Regions from separate parts of the Streptomyces sp. CA-181903 genome, predicted to be linked through region 2. Evidence: predicted binding sites of a transcription regulator. Region 2 holds the regulator's gene; the other holds the start of a gene.
What was found. Region 2 encodes HrcA, which represses chaperone genes, less so after heat shock. Its sites were predicted from a motif close to TTNGCACTCNGNNNNNCNGAGTGCNAA; they were not measured.
Positions count from the first base shown of each region.

Region 1: groES (co-chaperone GroES) is a predicted target of HrcA. The motif match lies at 4,489-4,515, and genes of this name have one in related genera.

Region 1 is NZ_JBNJLY010000001.1:3,311,979-3,320,658, reverse strand. Features, by position in the region: gene ACQEVS_RS14690 (hypothetical protein) at 1-437, shown strand, start outside; gene ACQEVS_RS14685 (hypothetical protein) at 503-664, shown strand; gene ACQEVS_RS14680 (hypothetical protein) at 733-903, opposite strand; gene ACQEVS_RS14675 (cytidine deaminase family protein) at 1,017-1,469, opposite strand; gene ACQEVS_RS14670 (Uma2 family endonuclease) at 1,518-2,168, opposite strand; partial or broken gene ACQEVS_RS14665 (THUMP-like domain-containing protein) at 2,214-3,418, opposite strand; gene ACQEVS_RS14660 (polysaccharide deacetylase family protein) at 3,627-4,421, shown strand; gene groES (co-chaperone GroES) at 4,665-4,973, shown strand; gene groL (chaperonin GroEL) at 5,093-6,718, shown strand; gene ACQEVS_RS14645 (SDR family NAD(P)-dependent oxidoreductase) at 6,833-7,606, opposite strand; gene ACQEVS_RS14640 (MOSC domain-containing protein) at 7,654-8,358, opposite strand; gene ACQEVS_RS14635 (LysR family transcriptional regulator) at 8,487-8,680, shown strand, end outside.
Region 2 is NZ_JBNJLY010000001.1:2,520,755-2,529,434, reverse strand. Features, by position in the region: gene ACQEVS_RS11340 (hypothetical protein) at 1-392, shown strand, start outside; gene hemW (radical SAM family heme chaperone HemW) at 473-1,705, shown strand; partial or broken gene ACQEVS_RS11330 (DUF3097 domain-containing protein) at 1,861-2,597, opposite strand; gene ACQEVS_RS11325 (MBL fold metallo-hydrolase) at 2,721-3,467, opposite strand; gene hrcA (heat-inducible transcriptional repressor HrcA) at 3,698-4,714, shown strand; gene dnaJ (molecular chaperone DnaJ) at 4,715-5,851, shown strand; gene ACQEVS_RS11310 (nitronate monooxygenase) at 6,205-7,242, shown strand; gene ACQEVS_RS11305 (16S rRNA (uracil(1498)-N(3))-methyltransferase) at 7,239-7,988, shown strand; gene ACQEVS_RS11300 (bacteriocin immunity protein) at 8,041-8,247, shown strand; gene ACQEVS_RS11295 (NAD(P)H-dependent oxidoreductase) at 8,370-8,680, shown strand, end outside.

The DNA of each region.
Region 1 (8,680 bases), 790 kb from region 2:
TGCTGGGCCTCGTCATCACGGACCGGGAGAAGTTCCGCTGGCCGGACCCCACGCTGTTCGCCCTCGCCCTGACCGCGCTCTTCATGGTCATGGCGGTGGTCTGGGGAGTCCGCTCCCGCCAGTACCTCTACTCGCGCGGCGACGTCGAGGCGTGGTGGGGCCCGCTGTCGGAGATGCCCGACGACCGGCACGTGGAGCTGATCCAGGACCAGCGGGAGCACTACGCCACGTGGGCCAGGCTGGCCGGCCGGGCGGACTTCTGCTACTCGGCCGGACTCCTGTGCCTGGCCGCGGGCAGCAGCCTGGCCTTGGCCCCGCCGGCACACGCGGCGGCGCCCGCGTGGCGCTGGTGCGCCGCGGCGACGACGGCCGCCCCGGTTGCGGCCGTGCTCCTGGGCTGGGCGCTGCGCTCCCTGCGCGCCGTACCGCGGCGCTGAGAGCGGCTGAGAGCGACGGCCTGTCGGCCCGCCGGAATACGACCGACCCACCGACAAGGAGCACCATGCCCCCACGCCAGTGCCCCGCGTGCGACGCCGCCCCGAGCGAACGGGACGCCCACTACGCGGACTGCCCGCTGAAGGACGTCCCGCTGGCGCAGGTCGCCGGCCTGACGCTGGAGGAGGCCCGGGCGAAGGCGGCGCGGTGGCGGTCGCGGAACCCGTGACCGTCTGCGTCGGGACGCGGTGCCGGCGGCCCCGGCTCTGGCGGTGAGGGCCTGCCACCGACGGCCGGTCACGTGCCTCTCAGTACCGGTCCTTCCGGTAGGTCCGCCGGTCCGGCGGAAGCCAGGCAGACTTTCGCGCTGTGCGGCGGGCCCCGGTAGTCGTCCTCGTCGACGTTCGGCCAGGAGACGCCGATCAGGTCGAGGACGAAGGCCGGCCTGTCGGGCAGGACGACACCCATCCCGGAACCCCCTGCGGATACGGGCACCTCTGCTGTATCAGGCGAGCGGGTCGACTCCAGGGATCGGGGGCGAGTGGCCGCAACGGCATGGGCCGCTACGGCTGTTGAGGCCGCTACTGGTGTTCCGCGTTGACGTACGCGCCGGGGAGGAGGTCGGTGACCGGGACGGACCGCGGCCGTCCGTCGTCGACGATCACCTCGACGGCCGGGTAGCAGTCGAGCAGCACCTGCCGGCACCGGCCGCACGGCGGGAGGATGTCACGGCCGTCCCCGCCCACGGCGACGATCGCCGTCAGGGAGCGGGCGCCCTGGGCCGCCGCGGCGCCGATCACGACGAGCTCGGCGCAGGGGCCGCCGGTGAAGTGGTGGACGTTCAGGGCGGTGACGACACGCCCGTCGTCCGTACGGCCCGCGGCGGCCACGGTGTGCTCCTCGCCGGAGGCGTGCTCCCGGACGACGCGGGCGGCCGCCTCGACGAGCTCGTGGTCGACGAGCTCGTGGTCGACGAGCTCGTGGTCGACGGGTTCGTGGTCGACGGGGCGGGACGGGCGAGGGGTCTTACGCACGGCGCCTCCGTTCCGCCGGGGGCCCGGGTGGCCCTTCCGGGTCTCGCGTCACAGTGCGGGAAGCAGGACGGAGGTGTCCAGCGGGGGATAGGGGCCGGGGAGCGTGAGCGTGCCGCCGAACTCGGTGCTCGTGGTGGTCCGATAGCGGCTCCGGCCCGGGCGCCGGGGGTCCTCGCCGGGCTCGGAGTGGACGTACACCCGCCCGTCCTCCCGGTTGACGAGCACGTAGACCGGGATCTCCGCGGCGGCGTAACCGCGGTACTTGGGCCCGGTGTCCGTCTCGTGGTGGTCGGACGTCACCTCGCCGACGAGGGCGAGCAGGTGCATCGGGTACCAGCCCCTGTGGGCCTTGTAGTGCGCCTCGTCCTGCTCGGTGGGCGGGTGCCTCAGAACGTAGAAGTCGGGGATGACCAGGGTGCGGGTCCCGCCGTCGCCGTCCCCGCCGTCGCGGAAGCCCATTCCCGTGCCCGCCCACCGGACCCCGGCCGAGTACAACCAGTGGGAGAGCGTGAGCCGTGCCTTGCCGTGGCCGTAGTCCGGCGGCGGTGGCACGATCACCGTCCCCTCCAGGTACTCCGGCCGGATCGGCGCCTCGGACGCCTCCTCGAACGCGATCAGCAGATCGACGGGGTCCTGTTCACCGGGGCCTTGCCCACGCGGCTCGTCCACCACCGGCTCGGTGAGGGGATGGGTGTCCATCGCCGCCCTTCCTGGTCCTCGTCGGCCGGCCGCCCACGGCCGGTGCTACGCCCGGATCTCCTGCCCCAGCAGCATCGTCGGGGCCCCGCCACCCGCGTAAGGACGATCACACAAGAGTTCACTCCTTCGAGCTTCAGCTTCTTGCGCAGTTCCTCCGGCTCCACCGCCGAGCCCCGCTTCTTGATGACGGCCACGCCGATGCCGCGCTCGCGGACGAGGGCCTTGAGCTTCTTGAGGTTGAAGGGGAGGACGTCGGTGATCTCGTACGCGGAGGCGTAGGGGGTGGGGTGGAGCTCGTCGGAGGTGACGTAGGCGATCGTCTCGTCGATCAGGCCGCCCGCGACGTCGGCCGCGACGTCCGCGACGAGGTGGGCGCGGATGACGGCGCCGTCCGGTTCGTAGAGGTAGCGGCCGACCGGGCGGACGGCGGGGTCGGGGAGGCCGGTGCCGGTCAGGGTGGTGCCGGACGGGAGGAGGGTCGCGCGGCGGGTGCCCGGGGTGGTGCCGAACCACAGGACGGCTTCCTTCACGTCGCCGCCGTCCGAGATCCACTCCGCCTCGGCGTCCTCGGGGATCGCCTCGTGCGGGACGCCCGGAGCGATCTTCAGGGCGGTGTGCGGGGCCGTGCGGGCCGTCTCGACGGCCCAGGACAGGGGAGGGGAGTACGCCTCGGGGTCGAAGATGCGGCCCCGGCCGCCGCGCCGCGCCGGGTCGACGAAGACCGCGTCGTACCCGGAGACCCCGACCTCGGCCACGTCCGCGCAGCGCACCTCGATCAGGTCCGACAGGCCCAGGGCCGCCGCGTTGGCGCGGGCCACGGCGCAGGTCAGCGGGTCACGGTCGACGGCGAGGACGGAGACGCCGGCCCGGGCCAGGGCGATGGCGTCGCCGCCGATGCCGCAGCACAGGTCGGCCAGGCGGCGTACGCCGAGGTCCGCGAAGCGGCGGGCCCGGTAGGTGGCGACGGAGGCGCGGGTGGCCTGTTCGACGCCGTTCGGCGTGAAGTACATGCGGTACGCGTCCTCGGTACCGAACTTCGCCACCGCCCGCTGCCGCAGCCGCGCCTGCCCGAGGGCGGCGGAGACCAGGTCGGCGGGGTGGTCGCGGCGCAGCCGGGTCGCGACGGCCAGCTCCCGGGCCGGGTCGTGGTCGCGCAGCTCCTCCAGGAGCCGCCGGCCCTCGTCGGTGAGGAGGGCGGTGAAGCCGTCGACGGCGGCGGGGGCGCTGGTATCGGTGTTCGGGGCGGGCACGGTTCCATTCTCGTGCACCACTCACCCCGCCCCCTCCGCAGTGCGATCACTCGAATGAATGAACAAGAATCGTTCTTGTGACTCCGCCTGGAACCGGCCGAAACAGCAGCCGAAACCGCAGCCGAATACGCCGCATACGCAGCCGCCTCCGCAGCTCCGCCCGCCTCTCCCTCGTCCCGCTCTGCGCCGCCGCCCTGCTGCTCTCCGGGTGCTCCTCCGGGTCGGACGGCAGGAAGGACGGGAGCGGCGGGACGGCCACCGGCACCGCGAAGGCCGCGGAGCAGCCCAAGGAGAAGCGGAGCCCCCCGCCCCCGACCCCGCCGCGTACCGCCGCTGGGGGCTCGACAAGCCGCTCGCCCCGCCTCCGGCCCCGCCCGCCACCCGGCTCACCGAGCAGCACAAGGGCGGAACGCCGCAGATCGTCCGGCGGGTGCCGACCAAGGACAAGGTCGTCTTCCTGACCTTCGACGACGGCGCCGAGAAGGACCCGGCGTTCCTGCGCATGGCCAAGGACCTCAAGCTGCCGTTCAGCATGTTCCTGACGGACAGCGCGGCGCGCGCCGGGCGCGGCTACGGCTACTTCGACGAGCTGCGCGCCCTGGGCAACGGCGTGCACAACCACACGCTCACCCACCCCAACCTGCGCACCCTCTCCCCCGAGGCGCAGAAGCGGGAGATCTGCGGGCAGCAGGAGACGCTGAAGAAGCGGTTCGGCAAGCGGCCGGAGCTGTTCCGTCCGCCGTACGGCAACTACAACGACGCCACCCTGGCGGCGGCCGGCTCCTGCGGGATCAAGGCCGTCGTGCTGTGGGAGGCCACCATGCAGATCAATGACATGAGGTACGCCGAAGCGGGGAAGCTTCGTCCCGGCGACATCGTGCTCGCGCATTTCCGCGGTCCCGCCGAGCTCAAGGGCACGACCATGACGCGGATGGTCGCCAACATGGTGCGCAGCGTCCAGCGGCAGGGGTTCACCGTGGCGCGGCTGGAGGACTACGTCTGACAGCGGTCCGACACCCGCCCCAAGGGGCGCGCGACGCGCCCGGAAGCCCCCGGCGCGCGCCCGCAAATTGGCACTCCGCTTGACCGAGTGCTAAGCGCGTCATAGTCTCGGCTCCGTTGGCACTCTCCACCGGCGAGTGCCAAACACAGCGACGGGCAGGTCCGGCACCCGCGACGACGGATCCACCTGGTCGCCACCTCAGACAATTGACCCCGTGAGATCTCCGAAGGGGGAGGTCGGATCGTGACGACCGCCAGCTCCAAGGTTGCCATCAAGCCGCTTGAGGACCGCATTGTGGTCCAGCCGCTGGACGCCGAGCAGACCACGGCCTCTGGCCTGGTCATCCCGGACACCGCGAAGGAGAAGCCCCAGGAGGGCGCCGTCCTCGCCGTGGGCCCGGGCCGATTCGAGAACGGCGAGCGCCTGCCGCTCGACGTCAAGGTCGGCGACGTCGTGCTCTACAGCAAGTACGGCGGCACCGAGGTGAAGTACAACGGCGACGAGTACCTCGTCCTCTCGGCCCGCGACGTGCTCGCGATCATCGAGAAGTAGTTCACCCCGAAGCTTTCGAATTCTCGAGGCTTTTGTTCTGTGCCCCTGGTACCCGCGTCCAACAACCGGGCGCCGGGGGCGCAGTTCGTTTGAGAGACACGGCGAAGGATACGTAACCCATGGCGAAGACCCTGAAGTTCGACGAGGACGCCCGTCGCGCCCTCGAGCGCGGCGTCAACAAGCTTGCCGACACGGTCAAGGTGACGATCGGCCCCAAGGGCCGCAACGTCGTCATCGACAAGAAGTTCGGCGCCCCCACCATCACCAACGACGGCGTCACCATCGCGCGCGAGGTCGAGCTGGAGGACGCGTACGAGAACCTGGGCGCCCAGCTCGTCAAGGAGGTGGCGACCAAGACCAACGACATCGCGGGTGACGGCACCACCACCGCGACCGTGCTGGCCCAGGCGCTGGTCCGCGAGGGTCTGCGCAACGTCGCCGCCGGCGCCTCCCCGGCCGCCCTGAAGAAGGGCATCGACGCCGCGGTCAAGGCCGTCTCCGACGAGCTGCTCGCGACCTCGCGTCCGATCGACTCCAAGTCCGACATCGCCGCCGTGGCCGCGCTGTCCGCCCAGGACAAGCAGGTCGGCGAGCTCATCGCCGAGGCGATGGACAAGGTCGGCAAGGACGGCGTCATCACCGTCGAGGAGTCCAACACCTTCGGCCTGGAGCTCGACTTCACCGAGGGCATGGCCTTCGACAAGGGCTACCTCTCGCCCTACATGGTCACCGACCAGGAGCGTATGGAGGCCGTCCTCGACGACCCGTACATCCTGATCCACCAGGGCAAGATCTCCGCCATCGCCGACCTGCTCCCGCTGCTGGAGAAGGTCATCCAGGCCGGTGGCTCCAAGCCGCTGCTGATCATCGCCGAGGACGTCGAGGGCGAGGCCCTCTCCACCCTCGTCGTCAACAAGATCCGCGGCACGTTCAACGCCGTCGCCGTCAAGGCCCCCGGCTTCGGCGACCGCCGCAAGGCGATGCTGGGCGACATGGCCACCCTCACCGGTGCCACCGTCGTCGCCGAGGAGGTCGGCCTCAAGCTCGACCAGGTCGGCCTGGACGTGCTCGGCTCCGCCCGCCGCGTGACCATCACCAAGGACGACACCACCATCGTCGACGGCGGCGGCAACTCGGACGAGGTCGCCGGCCGCGTGGCCCAGATCAAGGCCGAGATCGAGACCACCGACTCGGACTGGGACCGCGAGAAGCTCCAGGAGCGCCTCGCCAAGCTCGCCGGCGGCGTGTGCGTCATCCGCGTCGGCGCGGCCACCGAGGTCGAGCTCAAGGAGAAGAAGCACCGTCTGGAGGACGCCATCTCCGCGACCCGCGCCGCGGTCGAGGAGGGCATCGTCTCCGGTGGTGGCTCCGCCCTGGTCCACGCCGTCAAGGTGCTGGACGACAACCTGGGCAAGACCGGCGACGAGGCCACCGGTGTCGCGGTCGTCCGCCGCGCCGCCGTCGAGCCGCTGCGCTGGATCGCCGAGAACGCCGGCCTGGAGGGCTACGTCATCACCTCCAAGGTCGCCGAGCTCGACAAGGGCCAGGGCTTCAACGCCGCGACCGGCGAGTACGGCGACCTGGTCGCCGCCGGCGTCATCGACCCGGTGAAGGTCACCCGCTCCGCCCTGGAGAACGCCGCCTCCATCGCCTCCCTGCTGCTCACGACCGAGACCCTGGTCGTCGAGAAGAAGGAAGAGGAGCCCGAGGCCGGTCACGGCCACGGTCACGGCCACTCCCACTGAGGCCACGCCCACCGAGGCACCGGCAGCACCGCCGAGGCACCGGCAGCACCGCCGAGGCCCGGCACCCCCGCCCGCGGGGGTGCCGGGCCTCCGGCATGTCAGGCCCGCGGCGCGTCAGTTGGGCCCGTACCTGCGGCCCGTCGAGGACGACACCCGGGCGACCGCCCCGCGCGGCATCAGCTTCGACAGACCCGTCAGCGCCTTGTACCGCGGGTCGGGCACCGACAGGGACTTCCCGCGCGCCAGGTCCTTCAGCGCCGCGTCCACCAGCCGGTCGGCGTCCAGCCACATCCAGCCCGGGATGTTGTCCGTCCCCATCCCGGCCCGCGCGTGGAACTCCGTCCGGACGAAGCCCGGGCACAGCGCCATCAGCCGCACCCCGCTGCCCGCCAGGTCCCGCGCCGCGCCCTGGGTGAACTGCACCACCCACGCCTTGCTCGCCCCGTACGTCCCGCGCGGCACGAACGCGGCGACGGACGCCACGTTGATCACCCCGCCGCGCCGCCGCTCCCGCATCCCGCGCGTGGCCGCCATGGTCAGCCGCAGCACCGCCTCGCAGTGCACCTTGAGCATGGTGAGCTCGTCCTGGACGGTGACCTCCAGGAAGCGGCCCTTGTTGCCGAACCCGGCGTTGTTGACCAGCAGATCGACGGGCTGCTTGCGGTCCGAGAGCCGTTCCTCGACGGCGGCGATGCCGTCCTCCGTCGAGAGGTCGGCCCGCAGCACCTCCACCTCCACCCGGTGCCGGTCGTGGAGTTCGGTCGCCTGCTCGCCCAGCCGCTTCTCGTCGCGGGCCACCAGCACCAGGTGGTGACCCTCGGCGGCCAGCCGTCGCGCGAAGGCCGCGCCGATGCCGGCCGTCGCTCCCGTGATCAGTGCAGTCGTCATACGGGAACGTTAGTGCCCGGCGACACCGCGTGGCGGCTTGCCCTCCGTCAGGCCGGTACCTCCTCGGCGGCCGGTGGCGACGCCACGTACCGCTCGGCCTTCGCCCGCAGGTCGGGGTGCAACCCGTCGCCGGCCGCCAGAACGCGGGGCAGCAGCGCCCGTTCGGTCGTCCGGGCGCGGAAGGCGAAGGCGACGCTGACCTCGTGACCGGGGCGGTGGACGACGGTGACGGGATCACCCGCACGGACCTCCCCCGGTTCGAGCACCCGCAGGTACGCGCCCGGGGCGGCCTCCTCCGTGAACCGCCGCATCCAGCCCCGCTCGCCCAGCCAGTCCGCGAACGTCCGGCACGGGATACGCGGCGAGGTGACCTCCAGCAGCAGCCGGTCGCCGACCCGCCACCGCTCCCCGATCCGGGCGCCGCTCACGTCCACCCCGGACGTGGTGAGGTTCTCGCCGAACGACCCGTCCGGCAGCGTCCGGCCCAACTCCCGCTCCCAGCGGTCGAGGTCCTCCCGGGCGAAGGCGTACACCGCCTGGTCGTTCCCGCCGTGGTGCTTCCACGAGACGACCGCGTCACCGGCGAGCCCGCTGCCGGCCGCGCCCTTGGGTCCGGGCGCGGCCACCGCCACCGGTCCGGGCACGGGCCGCTTGTCGATGCCGGAGGCGAGGCCGGCCGCGAAGGCGCTGCCCGGCAGGGAGCGGTCGGCGGCGGTCCGGGGACGGCCGACGTTGACGGAGAGGATGCGCATCCGACGAGGTTAGGCGGTGGGCGCCGGCCCACGGCCGCCCCGGCCGCCGCACCCGTCCACCTCCCGGCCGCCCCAAAGGCCCTAAACGGTATTTCCGGTCTCCTCCAAGCGCCGCTTATGCTTTTTCTATGATCGAGGCCCGCCACCTGCGCGTGCTGCGCGCCGTGGCCACCACCGGTTCGTTCTCCGCCGCCGCCCGTGAGCTGGGCTGCACCCAGCCGGCCGTCAGCCAGCAGATGAAGGCCCTGGAGCAGTCCGCGGGCACTCCGCTGCTCGTCCGCACCGGCCGGGAGACGCGCCTCACCGAGGCGGGCCGGGCGCT
Region 2 (8,680 bases):
CCCCCGCCGAGGTCGAGGGCCGCTTCAAGGGCATCTGTCCCTTCGTCTCCAACATCCTGGTCCACGGCGCCGACCGGAACTACTGCACCGCCCTCATCGCCCTGGACGAGACCTCCCTCCTCAAGTGGGCGGCCGACCACGGGCTCGGCGGCCGCACCTACGCCGAGGTGGTCGCCGCGCCGCAGACCGAGGAGATGGTCGGGGAGTACGTGCGACGGCTCAACGAGGGCCTCCAGCGCTGGCAGACGATCAAGAAGTTCCGGCTGCTGCCGCGCGACCTGGACGTGGAGCACGGGGAGCTCACGCCCAGCCTCAAGCTGAAGCGGCCCGTCGTGGAGCGGGAGTACAAGGACCTGATCGAGGAGATGTACGAGGGGACGCGCGAGCGCTGACCGGTGCGCCTGCCCGCGCCCCGGCGCCGGGCGGCTCGGGGACGGTCCGGCCTCCGGCGGTCATGCCGGACAATGGACCCATGCCTTCCGTACTGCCCGACGGCGAGCCCGTGCCCGACGACGGGGCGCTGCCCCCGCACGCCCTCGCCGACGCGGGCCGGCGGCCCCTCGGCTTCTACCTGCACGTCCCCTACTGCGCCACCCGCTGCGGCTACTGCGACTTCAACACCTACACCGCGAGCGAGCTGCGCGGCTCGGGCGGCGCCCTGGCCTCCCGTGACAACTACGCCGACACCGTCGCCGAGGAGATCCGGCTGGCGCGCAAGGTGCTCGGCGACGACCCGCGCCCGGTCGAGACGGTCTTCGTCGGCGGCGGCACGCCCACCCTGCTGCCCGCCGCCGACCTGGGCCGGATGCTCGCCGCCGTCCGCGACGAGTTCGGGTTCGCCCCCGGCGCCGAGATCACCACCGAGGCCAACCCGGAGTCCGTCGACCCCCGCTACCTGGAGGAACTGCGGGCCGCCGGCTTCAACCGGGTCTCCTTCGGCATGCAGAGCGCCCGGCAGCACGTCCTCAGGATCCTCGACCGCACGCACACCCCCGGCCGCCCCGAAGCGTGCGTCGCCGAGGCCCGCGCCGCCGGCTTCGACCACGTCAACCTCGACCTGATCTACGGCACCCCCGGCGAGAGCGACGACGACTGGCGTGCCTCGCTGGACGCCGCCATCGCCGCCGGCCCGGACCACGTCTCGGCCTACGCCCTGATCGTCGAGGAGGGCACCCAGCTGGCCCGCCGCATCCGCCGCGGCGAGGTCCCCATGACCGACGACGACGTCCACGCCGACCGCTACCTGATCGCCGAGGACCGCCTTACGGCCGCCGGTTACGCCTGGTACGAGGTCTCCAACTGGGCCACCACGGACGCCGGCCGCTGCCGCCACAACGAGCTGTACTGGCGGGGCGCCGACTGGTGGGGCGCGGGGCCCGGCGCCCACTCGCACGTCGGCGGGGTGCGGTGGTGGAACGTCAAGCACCCGGGCGCCTACGCGCAGGCTCTGGCCGAGGGGCGGTCGCCCGGGGCGGGGCGCGAGGTCCTGAGCGACGAGGACCGGCGCGTCGAGCGGATCCTGCTGGAGCTGCGGCTGGTGGACGGGTGTCCGCTGTCCCTGCTGAAGCCCGCGGGCGCGCGGGCGGCGGAGAAGGCTCTCGCCGACGGGCTGCTCCAGCCGGGGCCGTACGAGGCGGGGCGGGCTGTGTTGACGTTGCGTGGACGGCTGCTCGCCGACGCGGTGGTGCGGGATCTGGTGGACTGAGCCCCGGCCCCGCCCTTTCACCGTTTCCAAACGCCGGACGGGCTGATTTCAGCCCGTCCGGCGATTGAGGACTGGGGGCACCCCCTCTGGGGGAGCGCGCAGCGCGCTTCGCGGGTGCGGGGCGCAGCCCCCGCGAGAAACGGTGAAAGGGCGGGTTAGGGGCACGTCACAAAGTCGATCAGCTCCTCCACCCGCCCCAGAAGCTCCGGCTCCAGGTCCTTGTACGACCGCACCCCCGCCAGGATCCGCTGCCACGCGGCCCCGTGTTCACCGGCCAGCCCAGCGCCCGGCAGACCCCCGTCTTCCAGTCCTGCCCCCGCGGCACCCGCGGCCACCCGGCGATCCCCACGGACGACGGCTTCACCGCCTCCCACACGTCCACGTACGGATGCCCGACGACGAGCACGTGCTCGCCCGTGACCTCCGACGCGATACGCGACTCCTTCGAGCCCGGGACCAAGTGGTCCACCAGGACGCCCAGCCGGGCGTCCGGGCCAGGGGCGAAGTCGCGGACGATGGACGGGAGATCGTCGACGCCCTCCAGGTACTCGACGACGACGCCCTCGATGCGCAGGTCGTCGCCCCAGACCCGTTCCACGAGCTCCGCGTCGTGCCGGCCCTCGACGTAGATCCGCCCGGCCCGTGCCACGCGCGCCCGGGCACCGGGGACGGCGAGGGAGCCGGAGGCGGTACGGGCCGGGCCGGACGGTGTGCGCGGCGCCGCGGAGGGCCGGACGAGGGTGACGACGCGGCCCTCCAGCAGGAAGCCGCGCGGTTCCAGCGGGAAGACGCGGTGCTTGCCGAAGCGGTCCTCCAGGGTCACGGTCGGCCCCTGCGCGGTCTTCTCGCAGCGGACGACCGCCCCGCAGAAGCCGGTTGTGACCTCCTCCACCACCAGGTCCGGCTCGGCCGGCACCTCCGGGACGGGGACGCTCCGCTTCCAGGGAGGCGTCAGGTCGGGGTCGTACTGTCTGCTGCGCACGCGCAGACGATAGGAAAAACCCGCCCTTCCGGCCTACGACACGCCGAAGCGGCGTGCCAGCGCGTTGCGTTGCTCACGGACAAACCGGGCGTCGACCGCCGCGCCGTGCCCCGGCACGTACACCGCGTCCGGCCCGCCGAGGGCGAGCAGCCGGTCTAGCGCCGCCGGCCAGGCGGCCGGGGTGGCGTCGGGGCCGGCCTGCGGCTCGCCGGACTCCTCGACCAGGTCGCCGCAGAAGACGACGTCCGGGGCGCCGCCGTCGCCCGGCACCAGGACGGCCAGGTCATGGGCGCTGTGGGCGGCTCCGAGCGAGACGAGCCGGACCCGGCGCCCGCCGCCCAGGTCGAGTTCCGACTCGTCGGCGACCTCGTGGGCCGGGGCCACCAGCCGGGCCGCCGCCTCGGCGGCGTCGCGCGCGTCCATCCCGTACCGGACCGCGTCCTCGCGCAGCTCCGCGGGGACGAGCCGGCCCGCGAGCCCCGCCGCCCCGTACACCGCCGCGTCCGCGAACGCGGCGGTGCCGAAGACGTGGTCGAAGTGACCATGCGTGAGTGCGATGTGCGTCACGGGCCGCCCGAAGAGCTCCCGTACCTCCCGCTCGATCTCCGCGCCCTCACGGAGCGTCGAGCCCGTGTCCACGACCAGGACGCCCGACGCCCCGGCGACCGCCCCCGTCGTCGCGTCCCAGCCCGGCAGCCTGCGCCGGGCCACCCCCGGCGCGAGCCGTTCCCAGCGCGCCCCCCTGTGCTGCTCCTGGTCCGTTCCTCCGTGGTTTCCCATGCCGGGAACCTAACGCGCGCGCGGTACGGTGACCCGTCCGGCGGCGCACGCGGATCGGACGCGGATCGGATACGGAGCGCGACTGCCTTGCCGTGGCCGTGGTGGACCGCCGTACACTGACGTGTGGGGTTTGGCACTCGTGACCTTTGAGTGCCAGGCAGGAGACCCGGGTAGGACCCGGGGAGAACCCCGCGAGACGGCTGGACCCGCTGGACTGGAGGTGTGCGCGGATGCTGAGCGAACGCAGGCTCAAGGTCCTGCGTGCCATCGTCCAGGACTACGTGGGCACCGAGGAGCCCGTCGGCTCCAAGGCCCTCACCGAGCGTCACCACCTCGGTGTGTCCCCGGCGACGGTGCGCAACGACATGGCGGTGCTGGAGGAGGAGGGCTTCATCGCCCAGCCCCACACCAGCGCCGGCCGGATCCCGACCGACAAGGGCTACCGCCTCTTCGTCGACCGGCTGGCGGGCGTCAAGCCGCTGTCCTCCGCGGAGCGGCGCGCGATCCAGAACTTCCTGGACGGCGCGGTCGACCTGGACGACGTGGTGGCCCGCACGGTGCGGCTGCTGGCGCAGCTCACCCGGCAGGTGGCGGTCGTGCAGTACCCGTCGCTGACCCGGTCGACCGTCCGGCACGTGGAGCTGCTGCCGCTCGCTCCCGCGCGGGTGATGCTGGTGCTGATCACGGACACCGGGCGGGTTGAGCAGCGGATGGTCGACTGCCCGGCGCCGGTCGGCGAGGTGGCGCTCGCGGATCTGCGGGCGCGGCTCAACAGCCGCGTCGTGGGCCGCCGGTTCACGGACGTGCCGCAGTTGGTGCAGGATCTCCCCGATTCCTTCGAGCAGGACGATCGGGGAACCGTTTCGACGGTCCTGGCCGTTCTCCTGGAGACCCTGGTCGAGGAGACCGAGGAGCGGCTGATGATCGGCGGCACCGCCAATCTCACCCGTTTCGGTCATGACTTCCCGCTGACGATCCGGCCCGTGCTGGAGGCGTTGGAGGAGCAGGTCGTCCTCCTCAAGCTGCTCGGCGAGGCCACGGACTCGGGCATGACCGTCCGCATCGGTCATGAGAACGCCCACGAGGGCCTGAACTCCACATCCGTCGTCGCCGTCGGCTACGGTTCGGGCGACGAAGCCGTCGCCAAACTCGGCGTGGTCGGACCGACCCGCATGGATTACCCCGGAACGATGGGAGCGGTACGCGCAGTGGCACGTTACGTCGGACAGATCCTGGCGGAGTCGTAAGTGGCCACGGACTACTACGCGGTCCTGGGCGTACGGCGCGATGCCTCGCAGGACGAGATCAAGAAGGCATTCCGCCGCCTCGCCCGCGAGCTGCACCCGGACGTCAATCCGGACCCCAAGACGCAGGAGCGGTTCAAGGAGATCAACGCCGCTTACGAGGTGCTCTCGGACCCGCAGAAGAAGCAGGTCTACGACCTCGGCGGCGACCCGCTCTCGTCCTCGGGCGGCGGCGGTGGCGCCGGCGGCTTCGGTGCCGGGTTCGGCAACTTCTCCGACATCATGGACGCCTTCTTCGGCCAGGCGTCGCAGCGCGGCCCGCGCTCGCGCACCCGCCGCGGCCAGGACGCGATGATCCGGCTGGAAGTCGACCTGGACGAGGCGACGTTCGGCACGACCAAGGAGATCCAGGTCGACACGGCCGTCGTCTGCACCACGTGCAGCGGCGAGGGCGCCGCCCCCGGCACGTCCGCGCAGACCTGTGACATGTGCCGCGGCCGCGGTGAGGTCTCGCAGGTCACCCGCTCGTTCCTGGGCCAGGTCATGACCTCCCGCCCGTGCCCGCAGTGCCAGGGCTTCGGCACGGTCGTGCCGACCCCGTGCCCGGAGTGCGCCGGCGACGGCCGCGTCCGGTCGCGCCGCACGCTGACGGTCAAGATCCCCGCCGGTGTCGACAACGGCACCCGCATCCAGCTCGCGGGCGAGGGCGAGGTCGGCCCCGGCGGCGGCCCGGCCGGCGACCTCTACGTCGAGATCCACGAGAAGCCGCACCCGGTCTTCCAGCGGCGCGGCGACGACCTGCACTGCACGGTCACCATCCCGATGACCGCGGCGGCGCTGGGCACCAAGGTGCCGCTGGAGACGCTGGACGGCATGGAGGAGATCGACATCCGGCCCGGCACCCAGTCCGGCCAGGCCATCCCGCTGCACCAGCGCGGCGTCACGCACCTGCGCGGCGGCGGGCGTGGCGATCTCATCGTGCACGTCGAGGTGCTGACGCCCGGCAAGCTCGACGCGCAGCAGGAGGAGCTGCTCCGGCAGCTCGCCAAGATCCGTGGCGAGGAGCGGCCGACGGGCGAGTTCAAGCCGGGGCAGCAGGGGCTGTTCTCGCGGCTGAAGGACGCGTTCAACGGGCGCTGAGGCGGTGCAGAAACGGCGCTGAGACGACGCTGAGGCGGCGCCGGGGCAGCGGCTCGCCGGGTACCGGCGGAACGGACGGATCCGGGGGCGCCCGGATCCGGTCCGGGGCGGCCCCGGCTCCGTCCGGCGCGGCCCGCGATCCGTCGGCGCGGTCCGTCCGTCCGGCGTGCCCCGTGGTCCGTTCGGCGCGTCCGTGGTTCCGTTCCGGCGCGGCCCGGGTTCCGTTCGGCGCGGTTCCGACGGCGTGACACGATGTGGTCATGGCCTATGAATCCGTTGGGGAATCCGTAGGGGCACCCGTTGGGGACACCGCGCTGACCGGCCTGTTCCGGCACCCGATCGTGCAGGCCCCGATGGCGGGCGGCGGCTCCTGCCCACCGCTCGCCGCGGCCGTCTCCGAGGCCGGCGGCCTCGGCTTCCTCGCCGCCGGCTACAAGACGCCGGCCGCGATGTACGAGGAGATCAAGCAGCTCCGCGCCCGTACGTCCCGGCCCTTCGGCGTGAACCTGTTCATGCCGCAGCCGCCCGCCGCGGACCCCGCGGCCGTCGAGGTCTACGCCGAGCAACTCGCGGGCGAGGCCACCTGGTACGACGTGCCCCTGGGCGACTGGGACCGGGCCACCGACGACGGGTACGAGGCCAAGCTCGCCATCCTCCTCGACGACCCCGTCCCGGTCGTCTCGTTCACCTTCGGCTGCCCGTCCGCCGAGGGCCTCGCGGCGCTCGCCGCGGCCGGCACGGTCACGGCGGTGACCGTCACCTCCGTCGCCGAGGCCCGGGCCGCGTACGAGGCGGGTGCCGCCGCGCTCTGCGTCCAGGGCGTCGAGGCGGGCGGCCACCAGGGCACCCACCACGACGATCCCCGGCTGGACGGCGCCGGGGCCGGCGCCGGGCTGCTCGCCCTGCTCACCGAGGTCCGGGAGGCTGTCCCGCTGCCGCTGGTCGCCGCGGGCGGGCTGATGCGCGGCGCCCAGATAGCGTCCGTGCTGGCCGCGGGCGCCTGTGCCGCCCAGCTCGGCACGGCGTTCCTCGCCTGCCCCGAGTCCGGCGCGAGCGAGCTGCACAAACGGGCGCTGACCGACCCGCTGTTCACCGGCACCGAGCTGACCCGCGCCTTCTCCGGGCGCCCGGCCCGCGGCCTGGTGAACCGGTTCATCCGGGAGCACGGCCCCTACGCCCCCGCCGCCTACCCCCAGGTCCACTACCTGACGGCCGGCCTCCGCAAGGCCGCCGCCGCGGCCGGCGACCCCCAAGCCGTCAACCTGTGGGCGGGCCAGGGCCACCGCCTGGCCCGCGACCTCCCGGCGGCCCGCCTCGTCGAGGTCCTGGCCGCCGAACTCGACGCGGCCCGCGCGTCCTTGACAGCACCATCCCGAGGGAGCGACTCATGACAGCGCCGGTCTTCCTGGTCGAGGAGGACTCCCTCACGGGCGTCTTCCCCGGCACCGTCTTCCCCCTCGACGGTCCCGAGGGCCGGCACGCCGTCTCCGTCCGCCGGCTGCGCGTCGGCGAGGACATCGTGCTGACGGACGGCCGGGGTACGGGCGCGCACGGCACGGTGGCCGCCGTCAGCGGCAAGGACCACCTCGACGTCGCCGTCACGTCCGTCCGCTCCGAGCCCCTGCCCCAGCCTCGGATCACCGTCGTCCAGGCCCTCCCCAAGGGCGACCGCGGCGAACTCGCCGTCGAGACCATGACGGAGACCGGCGTCGACGCGATCGTCCCCTGGGCCGCCTCCCGCTGCGTCACCCAGTGGAAGGGCGACCGCGGCCTGAAGTCCCTCGGCAAGTGGCGGGCGACGGCGAGAGAGGCCGGCAAGCAGTCCCGCCGCCTCCGCTTCCCCGACGTCACGGACCTCATGACGACCCGCCAGGTCGCCGACCTCCTCGCCGGCGCCGCCTTCGCCGCCGTCCTCCACGAGGAGGGCAGCACCCCCCTGGCCACCGCCGACCTCCCGGAGACCGGCGACATCGTCCTCGTCGTCGGCCCCGAGGGCGGCGTCTCCCCGGACGAACTGACGTCCTTCGAAGCCGCCGGCGCCCACCCTTACCGCCTCGGCCCCACCGTCCTCCGCACCTCCACGGCGGGCACGGCGGCGACGGCGCTGCTGCTGGGGCGGACGGGGCGGTGGAGCTGAGCCGGGCCCGAGGCCCGGCCGGCGGCGGAGTGGCGTGGGGAGAGGAGCCCGTATGACCGAGGACGAACTGGTCGCACTGGTCCGGCGCGTCATGGACGCGGACGGCGCCACGGAAGCCGAGGACGACGCCCTCGTCGCCCTCCTGGAGCGTCACGTCCCCCACCCGGCCATCACCGACCTGATCTTCCACACCCACCCGGAACCCACGGCGGAGCAGGTCGTCGCCGCGGCACTGGCATACCGCCCAATCGCGCTGTGACCCTTGGGCGGTGTGCGAGGACGCGGCCGTGGCCCGGCGTCCGGACGCCCGCCGGCGAACCGGTTTTCCTCACCCACGACCGTGCGGCGCGGGAAGCGCCGCACCCCTGAAGGGAGTTCCCCGTGCGCGTCGTCGCCCTCCTCGCCCACCCCCAGCCCGGCAGTTTCAACCACACGCTTTTCGAAGCGGTGACCGATGAGTTGAGCGCCCGCGGGTGTGAGGTCCTCGCGCACGACCTCTGTGCGGAGGGGTTCGATCCGCTCCTGCGGGCCGACGAGACGGGGACGGTGACGGACGCCGGGGCGACGGGCGACGCGCTCGTGGCCCGGTACCGCGCGGAGCTCGCCGGGGCGGACGGTCTGGTGTTCGTGCACCCCAACTGGTGGGGGATGCCCCCGGCGGTGCTGGTCGGCTGGATACAGCGGGTGCTCGC